One region of the Pseudarthrobacter sp. NPDC058119 genome, then DNA from elsewhere that is predicted to be linked to it. Evidence: riboswitches for the same ligand, from Rfam matches in the RefSeq annotation. Region 1 holds a riboswitch; each other region holds the start of a gene.
The links. A riboswitch is a leader RNA that binds a small molecule or an ion and turns the genes downstream of it on or off. The one in region 1 is predicted to bind thiamine pyrophosphate.
Positions count from the first base shown of each region.

Region 2: it holds a riboswitch for thiamine pyrophosphate, as region 1 does, so the genes downstream of both, thiC (phosphomethylpyrimidine synthase ThiC) here and thiD (bifunctional hydroxymethylpyrimidine kinase/phosphomethylpyrimidine kinase) in region 1, are expected to answer to the same signal.
Region 3: it holds a riboswitch for thiamine pyrophosphate, as region 1 does, so the genes downstream of both, ACFVTD_RS09490 (ECF transporter S component) here and thiD (bifunctional hydroxymethylpyrimidine kinase/phosphomethylpyrimidine kinase) in region 1, are expected to answer to the same signal.

Region 1 covers NZ_JBHVTN010000008.1:64,567-71,697, forward strand. Annotated here, with positions in the region: gene ACFVTD_RS16720 (Rne/Rng family ribonuclease) at 1-1,613, shown strand, start outside; TPP riboswitch at 1,763-1,859, shown strand; gene thiD (bifunctional hydroxymethylpyrimidine kinase/phosphomethylpyrimidine kinase) at 1,867-3,387, shown strand; gene rplU (50S ribosomal protein L21) at 3,650-3,958, shown strand; gene rpmA (50S ribosomal protein L27) at 4,020-4,283, shown strand; gene obgE (GTPase ObgE) at 4,401-5,990, shown strand; gene proB (glutamate 5-kinase) at 5,995-7,131, shown strand.
Region 2 covers NZ_JBHVTN010000001.1:14,137-21,267, reverse strand. Annotated here, with positions in the region: gene ACFVTD_RS00125 (alpha/beta hydrolase) at 1-212, shown strand, start outside; gene thiC (phosphomethylpyrimidine synthase ThiC) at 209-2,035, opposite strand; TPP riboswitch at 2,031-2,138, opposite strand; gene ACFVTD_RS00115 (amidohydrolase family protein) at 2,218-3,300, shown strand; gene ACFVTD_RS00110 (VOC family protein) at 3,398-4,273, shown strand; gene ACFVTD_RS00105 (hypothetical protein) at 4,416-4,862, shown strand; gene rpsP (30S ribosomal protein S16) at 5,081-5,503, shown strand; gene ACFVTD_RS00095 (RNA-binding protein) at 5,505-5,747, shown strand; gene rimM (ribosome maturation factor RimM) at 5,859-6,404, shown strand; gene trmD (tRNA (guanosine(37)-N1)-methyltransferase TrmD) at 6,405-7,131, shown strand, end outside.
Region 3 covers NZ_JBHVTN010000003.1:337,374-344,504, forward strand. Annotated here, with positions in the region: gene ACFVTD_RS09475 (UDP-N-acetylglucosamine 1-carboxyvinyltransferase) at 1-1,008, opposite strand, end outside; gene ACFVTD_RS09480 (energy-coupling factor transporter transmembrane component T family protein) at 1,124-1,924, opposite strand; gene ACFVTD_RS09485 (ABC transporter ATP-binding protein) at 1,921-3,465, opposite strand; gene ACFVTD_RS09490 (ECF transporter S component) at 3,465-4,088, opposite strand; TPP riboswitch at 4,156-4,296, opposite strand; gene ACFVTD_RS09495 (MFS transporter) at 4,522-5,922, opposite strand; gene ACFVTD_RS09500 (dihydrodipicolinate synthase family protein) at 6,039-6,974, opposite strand.

The DNA of each region.
Region 1 (7,131 bases):
CCCAGTGGGAAGGCATCGAAAGCCAGTCCACGTCCACCAAGATCCTGGCCCCCGAGCTCCTTTACGGCGAACCTGATCTCACCATCAAGGTGGTCCGCGACGTCTTCAACGAGGACTTCTCCAAGCTCATCGTTTCCGGCGAGGAGGCCTGGGACACCATCGAGGCCTACGTCACCTACGTGGCGCCGGACCTGGTGGGCCGGCTGGAGAAGTGGACCAAGGACCAGGACATCTTCTCCGCCTGGCGCATCGACGAGCAGATCCACAAAGCCCTCGAGCGGAAGGTCTTCCTGCCCTCCGGCGGCTCCCTGGTGATCGACCGCACCGAGGCCATGACCGTGGTGGACGTCAATACGGGCAAGTTCACCGGCAGCGGCGGCAACCTCGAGGAAACCGTCACCAAGAACAACCTCGAAGCGGCCGAGGAAGTGGTGCGCCAGCTCCGGCTGCGCGACATCGGCGGCATCATCGTGATCGACTTCATCGACATGGTGCTCGAATCGAACCGCGACCTGGTCCTCCGCCGCCTGGTCGAGTGCCTGGGCCGGGACCGGACCAAGCACCAGGTTGCCGAGGTGACCTCACTCGGCCTGGTCCAGATGACCCGTAAACGCATGGGCACGGGCCTGCTGGAAGTCTTTGGTGAGCAGTGCGAAGCCTGCGCCGGCCGGGGCGTCGTGACCCACGACGATCCCGTGGAGCACCGCCGCGCCAACATCGTGGCGGCCGAGCACCACGTCCAGCGCACCGACAACCGTCCCGAAGCCCGCGCGGAGACCCGTCCGGAAGCGCAGCGGAACGACAACGGCCAGCCCGGTGTCCGGTCCGAACGCAAGCGGCGGCGGGGACGCGGCGGCCAGCAGCCCGAGGCCGCCCCGGCACCTGCCGTCCATGTCCACACCGTCCAGCCGGACCCCTCCGACGCCGAGCGGCACGCCAAGGCTGAGGCAACCAGGCTTGCCCTGGCGAACATCGCCGCGGCCGCGCATGCAGCCCACCTGCATGACGACGAGGTGGCGGCAGCCCGGCAGGTGCCGTCCGTGGAGCCCGCGCCGGTTCCCGTTGAGGAGAAGCACGACGCCGACGCCCCGGCACGTCCCGCAGCGGTCCTGACGTTCGGCGGCGAGGAAGTCCCGCTTCCGTTCGTGGAGCACGCCGGGGAACAGCATCCGAAGCCTGCCCTGACGCTGGACCGCCTTGCGGAAGCATTCGCCCACCTGGGCCAGCCGGCTTCTCCCGTGGAGAACGCGCCTGCCAGGCAGGCAGAGGCCGTGCAGCCGGCAGCGGAGGTGGCGCCGGAAGGGCATGCCGACGGCGGGGCAGCGGAAGCCCCCGCCGGTGCCGCTCCCGGGGCATCCCCTGAAAAGGACTATTCGGACCACACGCTGGAGCAGTCGCGGCAGCGCCGGCCCCGGCGCCACCGGGCCGCCAGCCGTGCCCAGGGTGCCGCCAACGAGACTGCCGTCCAGCACCATGAAAACGTCCAGGCTGATGCCGCTGGGCACTCGCACGCAGCCAAGGCGCCCGAACCGGCGAAGGACCAGCCGGAACCCCGCAAGGCGGCCGAGGAACCCATCATCCTCGGTGTCGGCGTGCCGGCGTCGGAGCTGTAAATTCCGGCAAGCCACGGCGTCGACAGGTGAAGTCCCCGTCTCGTGGACCATTCCCCCCGAAAGTACAGGGGGAACAGTCCACGCGGCGGGGACTTCCTGCATCTGGCCGCTGTCACCTTTACCACAGCCCCGTGGCAGCGGCTAGGGTAGGAACCGACACGGGGTGCCGCGCACAGGCCGGCTGAGATCCAGACCCGTTGAACCTGTCCGGCTAGTACCGGCGAAGGGATGTCTCTTGTCTTCGACCCTTTTCATGCCCCTGCCAGCTCGCTCCGGCTTCAGCACCGGGCTGTCCACCGGCCGGGACGTCCCGCGGGTACTGTCCATCGCCGGCTCCGACCCGTCCGGGGGGGCGGGTATCCAGGCCGACCTGAAGAGCATTGCCGCGCACGGCGGTTACGGCATGGCTGCCATTACTGCCCTGACGGCACAGAACACCTGCGGTGTCCAGGCAGTCCACGTTCCTCCCGCGGCCTTCCTGGCCCAGCAGCTGGACGCGGTCAGCGATGATATCTCGATCGATGCGGTCAAGATCGGCATGCTGGGGGACGAAGCCGTGATCCGCACTGTCCGGCACTGGCTGGAGAAGGTCCGTCCCGCCGTCGTTGTCCTTGACCCGGTGATGGTGGCCACCAGCGGCGACCGGCTGCTGAGGGAGTCCGCCGAGGCCGCGCTCCGGGACCTGATGCCCCTGGCCCACCTCATTACTCCCAACCTGCCGGAGCTTGCCATGCTGGTGGGCGCGGAACTTGCGGACAGTTGGCCGGCAGCGCTGCAGCAGGGCCGGCGCCTGGCGGATGCCACCGGCGCCACCGTCCTGGTCAAGGGCGGCCACCTGGCGGGTGCGGAGTGCCCGGATGCGCTGGTCAATACCGCAGGCCTCCTGTCGCAGGACGTGGTGGAGGTGCAGGGAAACCGCGTCGACACCCGCAACAGCCACGGCACCGGCTGTTCCCTGTCCTCCGCAATGGCCACCGTCCAGGCACGCCTGGGCGACTGGGAGGCATCGCTCCTGACCGTCAAGCCATGGCTTGCCGGCGCCCTTGAAAACTCGGACCAACTCGAGGTTGGCCAGGGAAACGGACCGGTGCACCACTTCCACCATGTGCGGCAGGACCTGCATGACGGCGGCTTCGCTGCCCGGCTGTGGGAGGAAGCCCAACAGGACCTCGCGGACATCTACGCCCTGGACTTCATTCACGGCCTGGCTGCCGGGGACCTTCCCGAGAAGGACTTTGCCTACTATCTGGCCCAGGATGCCCTGTACCTGAACGGCTACTCCCGGGTGTTGGCACGCGCCAGTGCCCTGGCCCCCTCCGAAGCGGAACAGCTGTTCTGGGCAGGGTCCTCGCAGCAGTGCCTGGAGGTGGAGTCGGAACTGCACCGCTCCTGGCTCAGCACCCGGCCCACCCAGGGCGGCCGCGGCCCCGTCACCAAGGCTTACGTGGACCACCTCACCGCAGCGTCGGCGTCGGGCAGCTATGCCGTCCTGGCCGCCGCCGTCCTTCCCTGCTTCTGGCTCTACGCCGAGGTGGGCGAAAAACTGCACGGCCAGTTCGTTGCCTCGGGGGAGCCGGAAGGGCACGCCTACGCTGCCTGGCTGCGGACGTATGCCGACGAAGGCTTTGCCGAAGCAACGCGCCGGGCCATCGCCATCGTGGACGCGGCAGGACGGAAGGCCTCCGACGCCGAGCGGGAGGCCATGCTGACCGCGTTCAAGCAGTCCTGCCGCCTCGAGGTGGAATTCTTCGACGCGCCGAGGCTGCATTCCTGACTCCTGCGGGGAGCGCCGCCGCTATTATGGAGTTCATGGTTGCGGTGCTGCCCGCCGGAGTGTGGTTACTACCACACCCGGGCCGCCGGAACCAGCCTCATTTGCGGCCGTAGATGGATTTAGCGTATTCTAGATCTTCGGTGCTTACGCCAACACTTGGGTTATGACCCCACGGCGTTGAGGCACAGCGGGAACCTTGGCTTTTTCGAGTCGGTTCCGCACGCAAATTTTGTAATAAACGTCGAGAGAAGTGAGTTCCCAAGTGGTGTACGCGATTGTCCGCGCAGGCGGCCGCCAAGAGAAGGTTTCCGTTGGAGACTTCGTTACCCTGAACCGCGTCGCCGGTGGAGCCGGCAGCACCATCGAGCTGCCCGCACTGCTCCTGGTTGATGGTGACAAGGTCACCTCCGCCGCCGCTGACCTGGCCAAGGTAACTGTTACGGCTGAAATCCTCCAGGACCTGCGTGGTCCTAAGATTGTCATCCAGAAGTTCAAGAACAAGACCGGCTACAAGAAGCGCCAGGGTCACCGCCAGGAACTGACCAAGGTCAAGATCACCGGCATCAAGTAACCACCGGTTACTGTTCAGGTATTTCAACAGATTCCCCAGAATTTAGAGGCAGGCATTTCAGATGGCACATAAAAAGGGCGCGAGCTCCACTCGCAACGGTCGCGATTCCAACGCTCAGTACCTCGGCGTCAAGCGCTTCGGCGGCCAGGTTGTTTCCGCAGGCGAGATCATCGTCCGCCAGCGTGGCACCCACTTCCACCCCGGCGCCGGCGTTGGCCGTGGCGGTGACGACACCCTGTTCGCACTGACCCCGGGCGCCGTTAAATTCGGCACCCGCCGCGGTCGTCGCGTGGTCAACATCGTTGCTGCTGCAGCTGCAGAGTAACAACCAGTTCTGAAGCGGTGGAGCGGGCCTGAGGGTCCGCTCCACTGTTCTTTTAACAGCATTACAATCGATGTGGCGTCCCCGGGCGTCCCATAAACAGCACCTGAGGAGATCCACGTGGCCAGCTTTGTAGACCGGGTAGTACTGCATGTATCCGGCGGAACCGGCGGCCATGGTTGCGTCTCCGTCCATCGCGAGAAGTTCAAGCCCCTCGGCGGTCCCGACGGCGGGAACGGCGGCAACGGTGGCGACGTGATCCTTCGCGTGGACCACCAGACCACCACCCTCCTCGACTACCACCACGCACCGCACCGGCACGCGAGCAACGGCGGCCCCGGCATGGGCGACTGGCGCGGCGGCAAGAACGGCGAGACCCTGGTCCTGCCCGTACCGGACGGCACAGTGGTCAAGACCAAGGACGGCGAAGTCCTGGCCGACCTCGTGGGGGAAGGCGCCGAGTTCGTGGCGGCCGCCGGTGGCCTGGGCGGACTCGGCAACGCTGCCCTGTCCTCGCAGAAGCGCCGCGCCCCCGGCTTCGCGCTGCTCGGCATCGAGGGGGACTCCCGGGACATCGTCCTGGAGCTCAAGAGCATTGCCGACATCGCGCTGGTGGGCTTCCCGTCTGCCGGCAAGTCCAGCTTGATTGCAGCCATGTCCGCTGCCCGGCCCAAGATCGCCGACTACCCCTTCACCACCCTGGTTCCCAACCTGGGCGTAGTGCAGGCCGGCGACGTACGGTTCACCATCGCCGACGTTCCCGGCCTCATCGAGGGCGCCAGCGAGGGACGGGGCCTGGGCCACAACTTCCTCCGCCACGTCGAGCGCTGCGCGGCCCTGGTCCACGTGCTGGACTGCGGCACCCTTGAGTCGGACCGGGATCCGCTCACCGACCTCGCCATCATCGAGGGCGAGCTGGAGAAGTACGCCGTCGACATGAGCTATGCCGGCCAGGACGGCGAAGTGGTTCCGCTGAACCACCGGCCCCGGCTGGTGGCGCTGAACAAAGTGGACCTGCCCGACGGCAAGGACATGGCTGAGTTCGTGCGCCCGGAACTCGAATCGCGCGGCTACCGCGTCTTCGAGGTGTCCGCCACGAGCCATGAGGGCCTGCGGCAGCTCGGCTTCGCCATGGCGGAGATCGTCAAGGCCGCCCGCGATGCAGTGGCTGCCGCCCCGCCCAAGGTGCAGCCTGCCGTGCTGCGGCCGCGTGCCGTCAATGAAGCCGGGTTCAAGATCCGCCGCGAGGAAAAGAACCTGGAACCGCTGTTCCGCGTCCTGGGCGAAAAGCCCGTGCGCTGGGTCAAGCAAACCGATTTCACCAACGAAGAGGCCATCGGCTACCTGGCGGACCGGCTCGCCCGGCTGGGTGTTGAGACCGAACTGTTCAAGCAGGGCGCCAAGCCCGGTGACACGGTGGTCATCGGCGAGGACGACGGCGTGGTGTTCGACTGGGAGCCCACGATGATGGCAGGAGCTGAGCTCCTGGCTTCGCCGCGCGGCACCGACGTCCGGTTCGCCGATATCGGCGACCGGCCCACCCGCAGCCAGAAGCGCGAAGAGCAGCAGGAGCGCCGCGAGGCCAAGGCTGCCGCCCGCGCGGAGCTTGAGGCGGAGCGTAAGGCCGGGATCTGGACCGAGTCCGTCAGCGGCCGCCGTGCCGCCCAGCCCGTCAAGGAAAGCGGACTGGAAGCGGACGATGACCTCTAGGGGCATGACTGCAGTACCTGCCGGGACTGCGGGGGACAGGAGCGCGCTGGCCGGGGCCCGCCGGATCGTGGTCAAGGTGGGCTCCTCCTCGCTGACCAGCATCAAGGGCGGAATCTCGGAGGAATCACTGACCGCCCTTGCTGACGCCCTGGCGGCCAAGCGCAATGCGGGCGCCGAGATCATCCTGGTGTCTTCCGGCGCCATCGCTGCAGGCCTGGCTCCGCTTGGCCTGGCCAAACGCCCCCGGGACCTGGCAACCCAGCAGGCCGCGGCCAGTGTAGGCCAGGGGCTCCTCATGGCCCGGTACACCCAGGCCTTCGGTGCCCACGGCGTCACCGTCAGCCAGGTCCTGCTGACCGCCGAAGACCTGATGCGGCGCAGCCAGCACACCAACGCCCTGCGGGCCATGGACCGGCTGCTGAACCTTGGGGTGGTTCCTGTGGTCAACGAAAACGACACTGTGGCAACCCATGAGATCCGCTTCGGCGACAACGACCGGCTGGCCGCCCTGGTGGCCCACCTGGTGCGCGCCGACGCGCTCGTCCTGCTGTCCGACGTCGACTCCCTCTATGACGGGCCGCCCGCCAAGGGTGCCAAGCGGATCCCGCTGGTCACCGGCGCGCACGACCTCGAGGGCGTGTCCATTGGCAAGGCGGGCAAGGCCGGTGTGGGCACCGGTGGCATGATGACCAAGGTGGAGGCTGCCGGTATGGCGGCAGGGTCGGGAATCCACGCCCTGGTGACCTCCACGCCCAATGCTGCCGCGGCCTTGAACGGCGAGGACGTGGGCACGTGGTTCTCCGTCAACGGCTCGCGCAAACCGGTCCGCCTCCTGTGGCTGGCGCACGTTGCGTCGGTCCAGGGCCGGCTGGTCCTGGACGAGGGTGCGGTCCGCGCTGTGCGGCACCACCGCACGTCCCTCCTGCCGGCCGGCATCTCCGCGGTCCATGGCGACTTTGAAGCCGGCGACGCCGTGGAGCTGGTTGGGGCCGACGGCACCGTTATTGCCCGCGGCCTGGTGAACTACTCCTCCGAGGAGCTGCCGCGGATGCTGGGGCGGTCAACGCATGAGCTGGGCGAGGAAATGGGCAGCGGCTACAACCGTGAAGTTGTTCATGTTGACGACCTGGTGCTGGTCTGA
Region 2 (7,131 bases), on a different contig from region 1:
CGCTGCACATCGTTCCGGGCGTCCCCACCCTTGTCCTCACCGGCGGGTGGGAGCCACTCTATGAGGAAATTGCAGGGTACCTCCGGGAGACCGGCGCCCTGCACCGCGTTGCCGCGGGAGGGCACCGGCCCCAGGACTCCCATGATGGGGACCGGTCCATCCGCCAGTTCATCAGCGGGGTCGGCAGGAGCCAGCCCGCCCGGGCGTCCTAGCCTTCAGCGGGGACCCGCAGCTCCGGCAGGTACACCTTGCCGCCGGCTGCCAGGAACTCCTCGCTCTTCCCGCGCATGCCGGAAGCCATGTCCGCCAGCGCCGCTTGGGCCTCCGCGGACCCGTATTCGTCCCGGATGTCCTGGCTGATCCGCATGGAGCAGAACTTCGGACCACACATCGAACAGAAGTGGGCTGTCTTGGCCGGTTCGGCCGGCAGCGTCTCATCGTGGAACGACTCCGCGGTCACGGGGTCCAGGGACAGCGCGAACTGGTCCCCCCAGCGGAATTCGAACCTTGCCTTGGACAGCGCATCATCGCGCTCATGCGCCCCGGGATGGCCCTTGGCCAGGTCCGCGGCGTGCGCTGCGATCTTGTACGTGATCACGCCTGTCTTCACGTCGTCCTTGTTGGGCAGGCCCAGGTGCTCCTTCGGCGTGACGTAGCAGAGCATGGCAGTGCCGTACCGGGCAATCTCGGTGGCGCCGATCGCCGAGGTGATGTGGTCATACCCGGGCGCCACATCCGTCACCAGGGGCCCCAGGGTATAGAAGGGCGCCCCCTTGCACAGTTCCTGCTGCCGCTCCACGTTCTCGCGCACCAGGTGGAAGGGAACGTGGCCGGGCCCTTCCACCATCACCTGCACGTCGTACTCCCAGGCCCGTTGCGTCAGCTCGGCGAGGGTGTCCAGTTCGGCGAACTGGGCGGCGTCGTTGGCGTCCGCGGTGGAACCGGGGCGGAGGCCGTCACCCAGCGAGAAGGCGACGTCGTATTTGGCGAAGATTCCGCACAGTTCATCGAAGTGCGTGTACAGGAAGTTCTCCTGGTGGTGGGCCAGGCACCAGCCGGCCATGATGGAGCCGCCGCGCGAGACGATGCCGGTGACGCGGTTCGCGGTGAGCGGGACGTACCGCAGCAGCACGCCCGCGTGGATGGTCATGTAGTCCACGCCCTGCTCGCACTGTTCAATCACCGTGTCACGGAAGATCTCCCAGGTCAGGGCGTTGGCCTCGCCGTTGACCTTCTCCAGCGCCTGGTAGATGGGGACGGTTCCAATGGGCACGGGGGAGTTGCGGAGGATCCATTCCCTGGTGGTGTGGATGTCATCGCCGGTGGACAGGTCCATAACGGTGTCGGCGCCCCACTGGGTTGCCCACTGCAGCTTGTCCACTTCCTCGGCGATCGAACTCGTCACGGCCGAGTTGCCGATATTCGCGTTGATCTTCACCAGGAAGGCCTTGCCGATGATCATGGGCTCGGATTCCGGGTGGTTGATGTTGTTGGGAATGATGGCGCGGCCGGCGGCCATTTCGCTGCGGACCAATTCCACGTCGCAGTTCTCGCGCAGGGCCACGAACCGCATCTCCTGCGTGATGATGCCCTGCCGGGCATAGTGCATCTGCGTCACTGTCCGGCCGTCGACGGCGCGGCGGGGCACCGGCTGCGCACCCTTCCACTCCGCGGAGGCAGCGCCGCGGCGGACGGCCGAGCGGCCGTCGTCGAGCAGGTTTCTCGCCCTGCCGCCATACGCCTCGGTGTCAGCCCGCGCCGTGATCCACTCGGAGCGGAAGGGCTGCAGGCCTCGGACGGGGTCGCTTCCGGGGCCCGCGGTCCGGTAGGACCGGAAGGGTGGGTTCGGCTGGCCATTGGGTGACGGCTCAAGGGCAATTTCGGTCACCGGGACCCGGATTCCGGACGCCTCATCCGCAAGGTAGGCGAGTGAGTGCGACTTCAGCGACTGGGTCACCGGCGGCACCGAAGTGCCATCCGGCACACCGGCGGACGGCTGAAGGGCAGGGTTCAACTGGGTGTTTTGCGTACTCAAGGGAATACTCACTTCCTTCGCCGGCATTACCCGGACAGGTTCAACGGTCGCAGGCTGCGCCAGCCCGATCTCAGCCCCTGCAAGGGCACCCGTGTGGTCAGGAACGAAGCTACCACAGGCACCCGGAGCGGCCTTGTCATAAACGTGGTGCTACCCTGACCGGCATCGAAAGGAGCACCACCATGGCAGGCATCATCCACTTCCGCGGGCCCGTCCTGACCGCACCGGACAGGATGCGGCATGGACTCTGGTCCGTGGACGGCAAGCTGACGTTCACCCGGCCGGCGGCTGCTCCGGACCGGGTTCTGGACGGCTGGGTGCTGCCGGGCTTCGTCGACGCCCACTGCCACATAGGGCTCGGGGCCGCCGGCCCGGTCGAGCCCGCGGCGGCCAGGGACCAGGCGCAGGCGGACCTCAACGCCGGAACCCTGCTGGTCCGGGACGCGGGTTCGCCGGCAGATACCCGTTGGATGCAGGGCGGCAGGGACTTCCCGGTGCTGATCCGGGCCGGGCGCCATATCGCCCGGACGCGCCGCTACCTGCGGGGCTTCGCCGAGGAGGTGGAGCCCGAGGGCCTCGTGGAGGCCGTCCGAAAGCAGGCGCGCGACGGCGACGGCTGGGTCAAGCTCGTGGGCGACTGGATTGACCGCAGCGCCGGCGACCTGTCGCCGTCGTTTCCTGCCGCCGTCATACGCGATGCCGTCCAGGCGGCGCACGACGAAGGGGCCCGGGTAACGGCGCACTGCTTCGCCGAAGACACCCTGGACCAGGTGCTGGACGCCGGCATTGACTGCGTCGAGCACGCCACCGGGCTCCTGCCCCGCCACCTGCCCCGGTTCGCGGAGCAGGGCGTCCCGATCGTGCCCACGCTCATCAACATCGCCACCTTCCCCGACATTGCCGCGCAGGCGGAACCCAAGTTCCCGCGTTATGCCGCCCACATGCGCGCGCTCTGGGAACGCCGGCTGGAGCGGGTAGCGGAAGCCCATGCGGCCGGTGTCCGCATCTTTGCCGGTACCGATGCCGGCAGCGTGATCAGGCACGGCAGGATCACGGACGAAATCCTCGCCCTGCACGGCGCCGGCCTGCCCATGGAGGCGGCCCTCGACGCCGCCTGCTGGGCAGCCCGGACGTGGCTGGGAGCGGACGGCGTGGAGGATGGGGCCCGCGCCGACGTCGTTGTCTGCCGGGACGACCCGCGCGCGGCACCTCAGACCATTACGGCCCTGGAACACGTGGTGCTGGGAGGGCGGATCATTCGCTGACAGTTGGCTCCCGGGACTTGGAATATATTGAAGCTTCAAGTAATTTTAATGTGTGACAGGCCGCCACCGGGACGGCCGCCAATGCAAGGAGCCGTCAATGACCGCATCAGCCAACAGCCAGGATCTTCTTCCTGCCGACCTCGCCATGGGCACCGTGATGCTCAAGGTGGGCGACATGAAGGTCATGACCGACTACTACCAGCGCGCACTGGGTCTTGAGGTGGTCGCCGAACAGGACGGCGGCCTCTACCTTGGCCGCCTGGGCAGGCCGCTGGTCCACCTCGCACCGGCCCCCGGACTGCACCTTCCCGGCAGGGGAGAGGCGGGTCTCTTCCACACCGCCCTGCTCTTCGAGGACCAGGCTTCCCTTGCCGCCACCGTCGCCACGGCTGCCCAGTACGAGCCGCGGGCCTTCACCGGCAGCGCCGACCACCTGGTCAGTGAGGCCTTCTACTTCACCGACCCCGAGGGCAACGGCATCGAGCTGTACTGGGACCGCCCCCGCAGCAACTGGTCCTGGAACGGGACCGACGTGGTCATGGACAGCCTGGCGCTCCCGCCGCAGCGCTACCTCGAGCAGCACCTCACCGAAGAGTCCCTGGAGGGACAGCGGCAAACAGCCGCCGGCGTGGGCCATGTCCACCTGCAGGTTGGCGACGTGCAGACCGCCCGGGACTTCTACGTGGGCACCCTCGGGTTCGAGAAGACCGCCGGCTGGCACGGGCAGGCCTTGTTCGTTTCCGCGGGCCGGTACCACCACCACATGGCCATGAACGTCTGGAACAGCCGCGGCGCGGGTCCGCGCAAGGACACCCTGGGACTTGGCGAGGTGCTCATCGAGGTTCCGTCAGGGGACGACGTCGGCACCCTGACTGACCGTCTCAAGGTCGCCGGGGTGCCCGCCCATCACACGGGTTCGGAGCTTCGGTTCGAAGATCCGTGGCGCAACCGGATCCGCGTCGCCGTCCGCTGACCACTGCGGCCTCCGGCGCCACTTCGCGGGAGGCCGGTCCGGCGTGCAAGGGCGGCCCTGCAGCTACTAGGCTGATTCCGTACGGCCGGGCGGCAGGAAGTGTCCGGCGCGCAGTTCCGCCAACGGAAGAAGGACACCAGCCATGGGCTTCACCGAGATCTTTGTCGCCACCCATGACGCCGCGCTGAAACGCGCCGGCCTCCTTGATGAAGGCCGCAGCGCCTCCGCCGCGGATTCTGCAGCGGTGCGGATCGAAGGAATCACCGACTTTGAACTGGAACAGCTCGGCGATCTTGCCGGGACGGCTGTCCATGCCGGCGGAGCCGACTACGAGCTGACCATGGTGGACGTCGCGAGCGACTCCCTCCTCGCCGTTCCGCCGGCCATGGTCCGGGCCCTGGCCGACCTTCTCACCTACGAAACCGAGGGCGAGGGCAACGTCCTTGACGATGTTGCGGGGCAGTGGGCCGGCCAGGAGGACATGCCGTTCGGTGCCTCCCAGGCGCGGACCTACGTGCAGCAGCTTGCCGAGCTTGCGGCCGGAATCAACGATTCGGAGCGGACTGGACTCTACGTCTGGTCCGCCTGACCCTGTCCGGCGCGCCCGGGAAACCTTCCCGCGGCGCCGCCGGCGGCCACGCCAAGTCGAAATAACGGCGTTCATCTGGCACAATAAACAGGTACTCGATCTGCGTGGCCCCTCTCTCCGCGTCCGGATCCTGTCCTTCGAGCCCGCAAGTACGGCCCGCCCCACGGGTGCAGAAAGCCGGGTTCACCCCTTTTTCTGAAACAGGAGTGACCACAAAAGTGGCCGTAAAGATTCGCCTTAAGCGCTTCGGCAAGATGCGCGCCCCGTACTACCGCATCGTCGTCGCGGACTCACGCACCAAGCGTGATGGCCGCGCCATCGAGGAGATCGGCAAGTACCACCCCACCGAAGAGCCCTCGTTCATCGAGGTCAACTCCGAGCGTGCCCAGTACTGGCTCTCCGTCGGCGCCCAGCCGTCCGAGCAGGTTGCCGCGATCCTGAAGATCACCGGTGACTGGCAGAAGTTCAAGGGCCTCCCGGGCCAGGAAGGCACCCTCAAGACCAAGGTCGCGAAGGAAGCTTTCGTTGCTCCCGAGAAGGGCTCGGTCATCATCCCGGAAGCCATCACCAAGAAGGCTTCCAAGTCTGACGCTGCCGAGGCCCCGGCCGACGCCGAAGCTGAGACCACCGAGGCTGAGTAGATTGCTGGCAGAAGCGCTGGAGCACCTGGTCCGCGGGATCGTTGATTCCCCGGACGACGTCAAGGTCAGTTCGAAGAGCAACCGCCGCGGGGACACCCTCGAGGTGCGCGTTCACCAGGACGACCTCGGACGGGTGATCGGCCGCCAGGGCCGCACGGCACGCGCACTGCGCACCGTGGTGGCAGCACTGGCCGGCGGCGAACCGGTAAGGGTCGACGTCGTCGACACCGACCGCCGCCGCTGAGCGCTCGGCAATATCCAGTTTTGCTCCGGCCCCTCCACCACCAGGTGGAGGGGCCGGAGTTCTTTCCCAGCACAAAGCTCCACTAGCACCACAACCGGAACAGAGGAACAGATGCAGCTTCAGGTGGCACGGATTGGCAAGCCGCACGGCATTCGCGGGGAAGTCACCGTCCAGGTGCTGACCGACGCCCCGGAGGACAGGTTTGTCCCCGGAACGGAATTCGTGGTCGAGCCCGCTGCCTCCGGTCCGCTGACCGTGAGCAGTGCGCGCTGGAACAAGGACATCCTCCTCCTTGGCTTCGAGGAAGTGGCGGACCGCAACCGGGCCGAGACCCTTCGCGGCGCCAAGCTCTTCATCGAGACCGAAGAGCTGGAGGAGGACGACGACGAAGGCTGGTACGAGCACGAGCTGGTCGGCCTGGAGGCCCGGGTAGGCCCGCAGGTGGTGGGCAAGGTGACGGCACTGAACACCATGCCGGTCCAGGACCTCCTGGTGGTCACCACCCCGGCCGGCGAGGAAGTCCTGATCCCGTTCGTGGAGCAGATCGTGCCCGAGGTCAACCCCGGTGAAGGCTTCATCCTCCTCACCCCGCCTGACGGCCTCTTCGAACTGAACTCGGACGAAGCCGCCGCCCCGGAAACGGAAGGCAGGGACTAGATGCGGATCGACGTCGTCAGCATCTTTCCCGAATACCTTGCCCCGCTTGAACTTTCGCTGATCGGCAAGGCCCGGCAGGACGGCATTCTGGACCTGCACGTCCACGACCTGCGCAGCTTCGCCACGGACAAGCACCGTTCCGTCGATGACACCCCGTACGGTGGCGGCGCCGGGATGGTCATGAAGCCGGAGCCGTGGGCGCAGGCGCTTTCCGCCGTGGCCGAAGGGGGCCCGGATGGGGACCGCAAGCCCGTGTTGATTGTTCCTTCGCCCGCGGGGGAGCGGTTCACCCAAGCCCTCGCCTACGATCTGGCCGAGGAACAGCACCTGGCATTTGCGTGCGGGCGGTACGAGGGCATTGACGAGCGGGTCATCGAATGGGCACAGGAGCACTTCACGGTCCGGCCCGTGAGCCTGGGCGACTACGTGCTCAACGGCGGCGAAGTCGCCGTCCTGGCCATGGTGGAGGCCATCGGCCGCCTGCTGCCGGGTGTGGTGGGCAATCCCGAGTCGCTGGTGGAAGAATCCCACTCCGACGGGCTCCTCGAATATCCGGTTTACACCAAGCCCTCCGTGTGGCGGGACCGGGAGGTGCCCCCGGTACTCCTCAGCGGCAACCACGGAAAGATCGCGCAGTGGCGCCGCCACGAACAGTACCGACGGACGGCGGAGCGCCGGCCGGACCTCCTTGAAGGGTTCGACGCCGGGAAGCTCCCGCGCGCGGACC
Region 3 (7,131 bases), on a different contig from region 1:
TTCCATGAACTCGATGGGGACCCGGCGTACCGTGACCTCGGAGTTGGTGACGATGCCTGCCGTGATGAGGCTCATGGCCTCAATGGGGTCCTCAGAGGGGAAATACTCGATCTCGGCGTCGATTTCCGGCCGGCCGGCAATCCGCAGGGTGGTGGTGCCCACGCCGTCGATGGTGACGCCGAGCATCTGCAGGTAGAAGCACAGGTCCTGCACCATGTAGTTGGGGCTGGCGTTGCGGATCACAGTGGTTCCCGACCGGTGGGCCGCGGCCATGATCGCGTTCTCGGTGACGGTGTCCCCCCGTTCGGTGAGGACGAAGGACCGGTCCTCCCCATCCGCGGGCGGGGCCTGGACGGTGTAGAAACCCGCCGTGGCTTCCACCGACAGGCCGAACTCGCGCAAAGCCTGCATATGGGGCTCCACGGTGCGGGTGCCCAGATCGCAGCCGCCGGCATACGGCAGGCGGTACTCCCGCGACTCGTCCAGCATGGGGCCGAGCAGCATGATGACGCTGCGGGTGCGGCGGGCAGCGTCCACGTCCATGGCATCCAGGTCCAGGACGGCGGGCCGGCGCAGGCGGAGGTCCGTGTCGTTAAGCCAGGTGCACTCCACGCCGATGCTGGTCAGCACCTCGACGATGCGGTTGACTTCCTCGATCCGGGCCAGCCGGCGGAGCACGGTGGTGCCGCGGTTGATCAGGCTGGCGCACAGCAGGGCCACGCCGGCGTTCTTGCTGCTGTTGACGTCCACGGCGCCGGACAGGGTGCGCCCGCCTTCCACCCGCAGGTGCGTCATCTTCGGCTTGCCCACGTTCACGATGCTGCGGTCAAAGATGTTTTCCAGCCGCTGGATCATTTTCAGGCTCAGGTTCTGCTTGCCCTGCTCCATCCGGGCAACGGCGCTCTGGCTGGTGCCTAGCTCGGCGGCCAGTTGGCCCTGGGTCCACCCCTTCTCGCTCCGGGCGTCCCTCAGCATGGCGGCAACGTGTTCAGCGGTTTCCTGGGTCATACCGCGAATATATCATAAATGAGTTATGCAGCCCGACCTGGAGGGCCAGCAGGGGATGCATCACACGCGATACCCATTCGGTGCGATAGGGAAGTAAGCGTAGCTTTTACGGGACCTAGCTGCCGAGCCACACCATGTTCCACGTGCCTGCAGAGACAGCCGCTGCCAGCGCAAGTCCTGCCACCAACACACCGCCGGCGACCACCCAGGAGTCCAAGGGGCTGAAGGTGGATTCCCTGGCCCACGTCCGCCGGCCGCCGCCGAATCCCCGCGCCTCCATGGTCACGGCGAGCCTCGACGCACGCCGGATGGCCTGCACCAGCAGTCCGAAGCTCTGGCCCAGCGTCGCCTTCACCCGCTGGCCGAGGCTGCCGCGGGCGCCTACCCCCCGGGCACGGCGCGCCATCCCGATGGTCTGCCACTCCTCTGCCATGAGCCCCACCAGGCGCATCGCGGCGAGGGTACCCAGGACGAACCGGTGGGGCAGCCGGGCCTTCTGCGCCAGTGCATCGGCGAGATCAGTGGGGTCGGTGCAGCTCATCAGGAGCACTGCCGGGAGGGCGATCGCAAAGCCGCGCAGGAGGAAGCCGATGCCCAGCTGGAGGGAACCCTCGCTCATGCTCCAGATGCCGACGTCGAGCAGGATCCTTCCGCTGTCCGGCGCCAGGATGGCGGTACTCCAGCCGCCGATGGCTGCGGCGAGGATCAACGGCCATCCGCGCTGCCACAGCAGGGACACGGTGAGCCCGGCCAGGGGAAACAGCATCAGTTCGAAGACCAGGGCCACTGAGGCGGACACCCAGTCGATGGACAGCGCCAGGACCGCCGTGATGAGCAGGACCGCCGCGAACTTGCTGAGTGGATTGGCGCGGGCCAGGAGGGCGCGGTTGCCGCCCAAGGTGAGTTCCTGCCTCATGGTGCCACCGCTTCCGTGGCGGCCATCCGCAGTTCCGTTCCGCCCAGGGCGCCGGTGAACTCGGCGTCGTGGGTCACGGAAACCACCGCCGTGCCGGCATCCAGGAGCTCGGACAGGAAGGATGCGAGTTCGGCCCAGGTATTGGCATCCTGCCCAAAAGTGGGCTCGTCCAGGATCAGCACCTGGGGGCTGGCGGCAAGGACGGTGGCCACCGAGAGGCGGCGCTTTTCCCCGCCGGAGAGCGTATAGGGGTTGGCGTCCACCAGCTGGGTGAGCCGCAGGCGCTCCAGCAGTTCGTCCACCCTGTCTTCGCCGTGCCCCAGGTGCTTCGGGCCGAACTGCAGTTCGTCCAGCACCTTCCCGGTGACGAACTGGTGTTCCGGTTCCTGGAAGACCGTGCCCACCCGTGAAATCAGTTGCTCGGCCTTCCATTTGTAGGGGTCGATGCCGGCGCCCCGGCTGAGGTCCAGCGTGGCGGACACCGTCCCTGCCACGGGCTCCAGCAGGCCGGCCAGGGTCAGGGCGAACGTCGACTTGCCGGCGCCGTTGGGACCGGTGATGGCCAGGGCCTGCCCGGCGCGGACCTGGGCGGCCACGCCCTCCTGGACCGGCACCGGCGGTGTCTTCCGAAAACCCTGGCGGCGCGGACGCTCCCGGGACACGGCCAGCTGCTCAGCGGCCAGCAGGAGGGTGCCCGTTCCGTGGGCCGGGACGGCGGCGCGCGAACGGGTGGCCGGGACGTACCCGGGGACCCACACGCCGGCAGCGGCCAGCATGGTCCGCGCCTCGTTGAGCACGTGGTCCGGCGGGCCGTCCAGGAGCACGGCGGGCTCGCTGGCGGAGCCGGGCTGCAGGACCACGATCCGGTCCACCAGGTCCTTCCACACGGACACGCGGTGCTCCACGACCACCAGGGTGGCGCCGGTTTTGTCCAGGGAGCGGGCCACGGCGTCCCGGACTTCGAGCACGCCGTCCGGGTCCAGGTTGGCGGTGGGTTCGTCCAGCAGGATCAGGCCGGGGCGCATCGCCAAGATGCCAGCGAGCGCCAGGCGCTGCTTTTGGCCGCCGGACAGGGCCGACGTCGGGTGGTCAAGCGGGAGGTGGGAGAGTCCGACGTCGGCCAGCGCTGCCTGCACGCGGGGCCAGATCGCGTCGCGGGGCACCGCGAGGTTTTCGGCGCCGAAGGCGGCGTCGTCCCCCACCCGGGAGAGGACCACCTGCGTCTCGGGGTCCTGCTGCATCAGGCCGGCGCGGCCGCGCTGGGAGCGGGGCGCGGCGCCGTCCACCAGGAGCGAACCGGACTCGTCGGCGTCGCCTGCCTCGCCGTCGTCGTTGATGTCTCCCAGGACGCCGGCCAGCGCGTGCAGCAGCGTGGACTTCCCGGCGCCGGAGGGGCCGAGCAGCAGCACCCGCTCCCCGGGGGCGATGTCCAGGTCGAGGCCGTGGACGGCGGGTTTGGCCCGGCCGGCGTGCCGCCAGCCCCAGCCGCGGGCGGTGACGGCGGCGGGGCGGACCGCGCCGGAGTCCTGGGAGGGTGCCATCAGGAGAAGACGGGCTCCGTGGCGGCCTTGCGGGACGCGAAGGAGCTCAGGACGCCGGTGCGGGCCAGGCCGCGGGTGGCGAGCCAGGCCAGCGCGCCGGCCAGGATGGCTCCGGAAATGGTGGTGAGGACAATGTAGGCCAGCTTGTCCGCGCCGGAGTAGGCGATGTTCCAGCCCCACGGTGCAAACGAATCGTTCAGGCCGCAGAAGAATCCGGCCGCAGCGCCTGCCAGCAGGGACACGGGCAGGTTGAATTTCCGGTACACGAAGATTGCGAAGATGATTTCCGCGCCCAGGCCCTGGATGAAACCGGAGAAGAGGACCGAAGCGCCGTACTGGGAGCCCATGAGCAGCTCTCCGGTGGCGGCCACGGTTTCGCAGAACAGGGCAGCCCCGGGCTTGCGGATGATGAGCATCCCGAGCACGCCTGGAATCATCCATCCGCCGGCGAGCAGCCCGGTGAGGGGTGGGTAGGCGGCGTTCATGGGAGCGGACAGGGCGGCGGCGCCCTGGTCCCAGGCCCAGAAGATGACGCCGCCGGCGATGGCCACCAGGGCGGCGACGACGATGTCCACGACGCGCCAGGACTTGCTGGTGGTCTTCTTGATTGCTGCAGTGCTCATGTGATCCTCCTGGGAAACAGGAGGGGAAAGTGGACCCGGCCGGCGGCCTGTGGCCGTGGAACCGCGACACTTTGAGAACTCGACTCCCTTGCGCCGGTACTAACCGGATCAGGTTCGAGGGTCTGCGGCTGTCCGCACTCTCAGCGCCCACCTGCGGTGCCCGGCTGGTGCCAGGTTGCCCGACGGCGGCGCTCCCCTGTCGTTTTTAGTGTTGCTTTTGGTGTGGGTAACGCTTGTTGGTGTGCCCGGTTGGGCGAGGTCAAGTTTACACCTGGCAGGGCTGGATTGCGGGGCCCCGTGCGCCAATCCGCCGGATATGACCGGGTCCGGTCTGGAATGCGCCGCGCGCCGGCCGGAAGGCAACCTTAACTGCCAATGGCAGCGGCACGGACCCAAGGAGGTTCCAGCCGCTGCCGTGGAGGCGGTTTGTCGTTTAGGGCGAGAGCTCTTCGAGGACCCGGCCTTTGGTTTCGATGGCGAAGAAGATAGTGATCAGGCCGCCGATGAGGGCGACTGCTGCGAAGACGGTGAAGACGAAGCTGATGCCGTAGTTGTCGACGATGTAGCCCACAAGGATGGGCCCGATCGCTGAGCCGGCGCGGAGCCAGGCGCTGCCGAAACCGGTTCCGATGGCGCGCAGCCGGGTGGGGTAGAGCTCGGCGGAGTAGAGGTACAGGGAGAAGGAGATGGTTTGGAGGATGGCGTAGGCGATGCTGGCGAACACCACCACTTGGGTGGCGGAGACGGCGCCGAGGGCGGTGAGGACGACGAGCGGCACCGTGGCGGCGAGGAATGCCCACGAGTACCAGCGTTTGCGGCCGACGCGGTCGATGAGCAGTGCGCAGACGATCGACGCGACGACGCCTACTGCCGACGTGACCCAGCCGTAGGCGAGGCTGGTTTGCAGCGGAAGGTTGAAGGTCTGCTTGTAAAGCGTGGGGAGCCAGGTGATAAGGCCGTTGTTGACCATGTAGACGCAGATCCAGAGCATCCAGATCATGAAGGTGCGCTTCTTGTAGATCCCGGAAAACAGTTCTCGCCAGCTGGTGCGGGCCGTTGCCTTCGGATCCACGGGGCGGACGACAGGATCGGAGAGGGTGTGTCCGGCTTTTCGCGCTTCCTTTTCCAGCATGGCGACGACTGTCTCGGCCTTGTGGATGTGGCCCCTGGAGGCAAGCCAGCGCGGGGATTCGGGCATGAGCCAGCGCATGGGGATGGTGAGGAGGGCGGGGATGATGCCGACGATGAACATGGCCTTCCAGCCAACGACCGGGACGAGGAAGTACCCGGCGATGCCGGCGAACATGAGGCCGACGGGGAAGATGACCTCGTAGAGGAGGAAGAAGCGGCCGCGCTTTTTGGCGCCGACGAATTCGTTGATGTAGGCGCTGGCGACCGGCACTTCGCCGCCGGTGCCGATGCCTTGGAGGAACCGGAAGATGATCATTGACGTGGCACCCCATGCGAAAAGGCAGGCGACGTCCATGGAGACGAAAAGCAGGATGGTGATGAGCAGGACTGGAAGGCGTCCGATGCGTTCGGCGAGTTGGCCGAAGAAGAGTGATCCGAAGATTTGCCCGACGTAGCCGGCGGAGAGGATCATTCCGATTTCCCCGGCGTTCAGGTGCCATTCGGTGGACAGCTGGGGCATCGCGAAGGCGATGGCCAGGACGGTGTACGCGTCGAAGAACGTGGCTGACCCGATGACCACGCGGATCAGGGTCAGGCGCCGGGTGAGCGGGAGCCTCTCGAGGCGGGCTACGAGCTCTGCATTGATCCTGGCGGCGTTGGGGCCGCCCGCCATGGTGGTGGTGGTGGTGTTCGGCTCGCGCATTGCGAGTCCTCCTTCTCCAGCGGTGATGCTGGGGTCCTCATTGACCAAGAGTGGAGATGGCTAAAGCCTAGGGGAGGATGGCGGGAGTTGCTCCCGCCATCCTTGGGATCCGTGGATCAGACAGCGGCGGTGACTTTGCCGATGTTGGCGGCGGCGAAGGCTTCCGCGATTTCGGTCTCGGCGCCCTCGGGCAGGGGCAGGAGCGGGGTGCGGACCGTGGCGTGGTCCAGGATGCCGCGGTTCACCAAGCCCCACTTCAAGGCGACGGTGCCCTCCATGTGGGAGCCGCGGTGGTAGACATTCTTGGTCACCGGCAGCAACCGCTCATGAATGGCGTGGGCACGCTTGTAGTCCTGCGCCTTGCCGGCCTCGATGAGTCCGACGAGCAATTCGGGGGCGATGTTGCCGTAGCCGACGAGCAGGCCATCGACATCGAACATTGTCGGCAGCAGGTACTCGTCATGGCAGGACAGGATCTGCAGTTCGGGGTACGCGGCGCGCAGGGCGGGGATTTCGGTGTACCAGCGGCGCATGTTCCGGACGCCGTTCTTCGTGGCGAAGACGCCTTCCTGGCCGGCGATCTCCAGCTGGGTGTCGAGGTCGTAAGTCGCCTTGGTGTTGTCGGGGTACTGGAAGAGGATCAGCGGCAGGCCGGACTCTTCATAGATCTCTTTGTAGCGCGACTGCGGGGCGCCCTGCTGGTAGCCGAAGCGCAGCCAGCCGTGCGAAGGGTAGACCAGGCCAGCGGATGCGCCCGCCTCGACGGCCTTTTTGGCCTCGAGGGCCGCGGTCTTGTTGCCCTCCTTGGTAATGCCGGCCACGACTGGGACGCGGCCGTCGGTGGACGCCACGAACGCGCGGATAACGTCCAGCTGCTCCTCTTCGGTGAGGAACGTTCCTTCGCCGGCGTGGCCCAGGACGACGAGGCTCTTCACGCCGTCAATCGATCCGAGCCAGGAACCCAGGCGCTGGATCGCATCGAAGTCGACAGCGCCATCTTCGGTGAACGGGGTGACGGGTGCGGGGCTGAGTCCGCGGAGATCGAGTGCCATTGCAGCTACCTTCTTGTCTTCTTTGATGGTCGGTAGTCCCGCTAGAATGAAATCGTTTGCGGGAACGTTTTCAAGTTTGCACGTGTCACAGGTCACTGTCAAGGGAACGTTTGCAAGAAGGAGGAATTAGAGTGGCTGTTACACCCTTGCTGAAGAG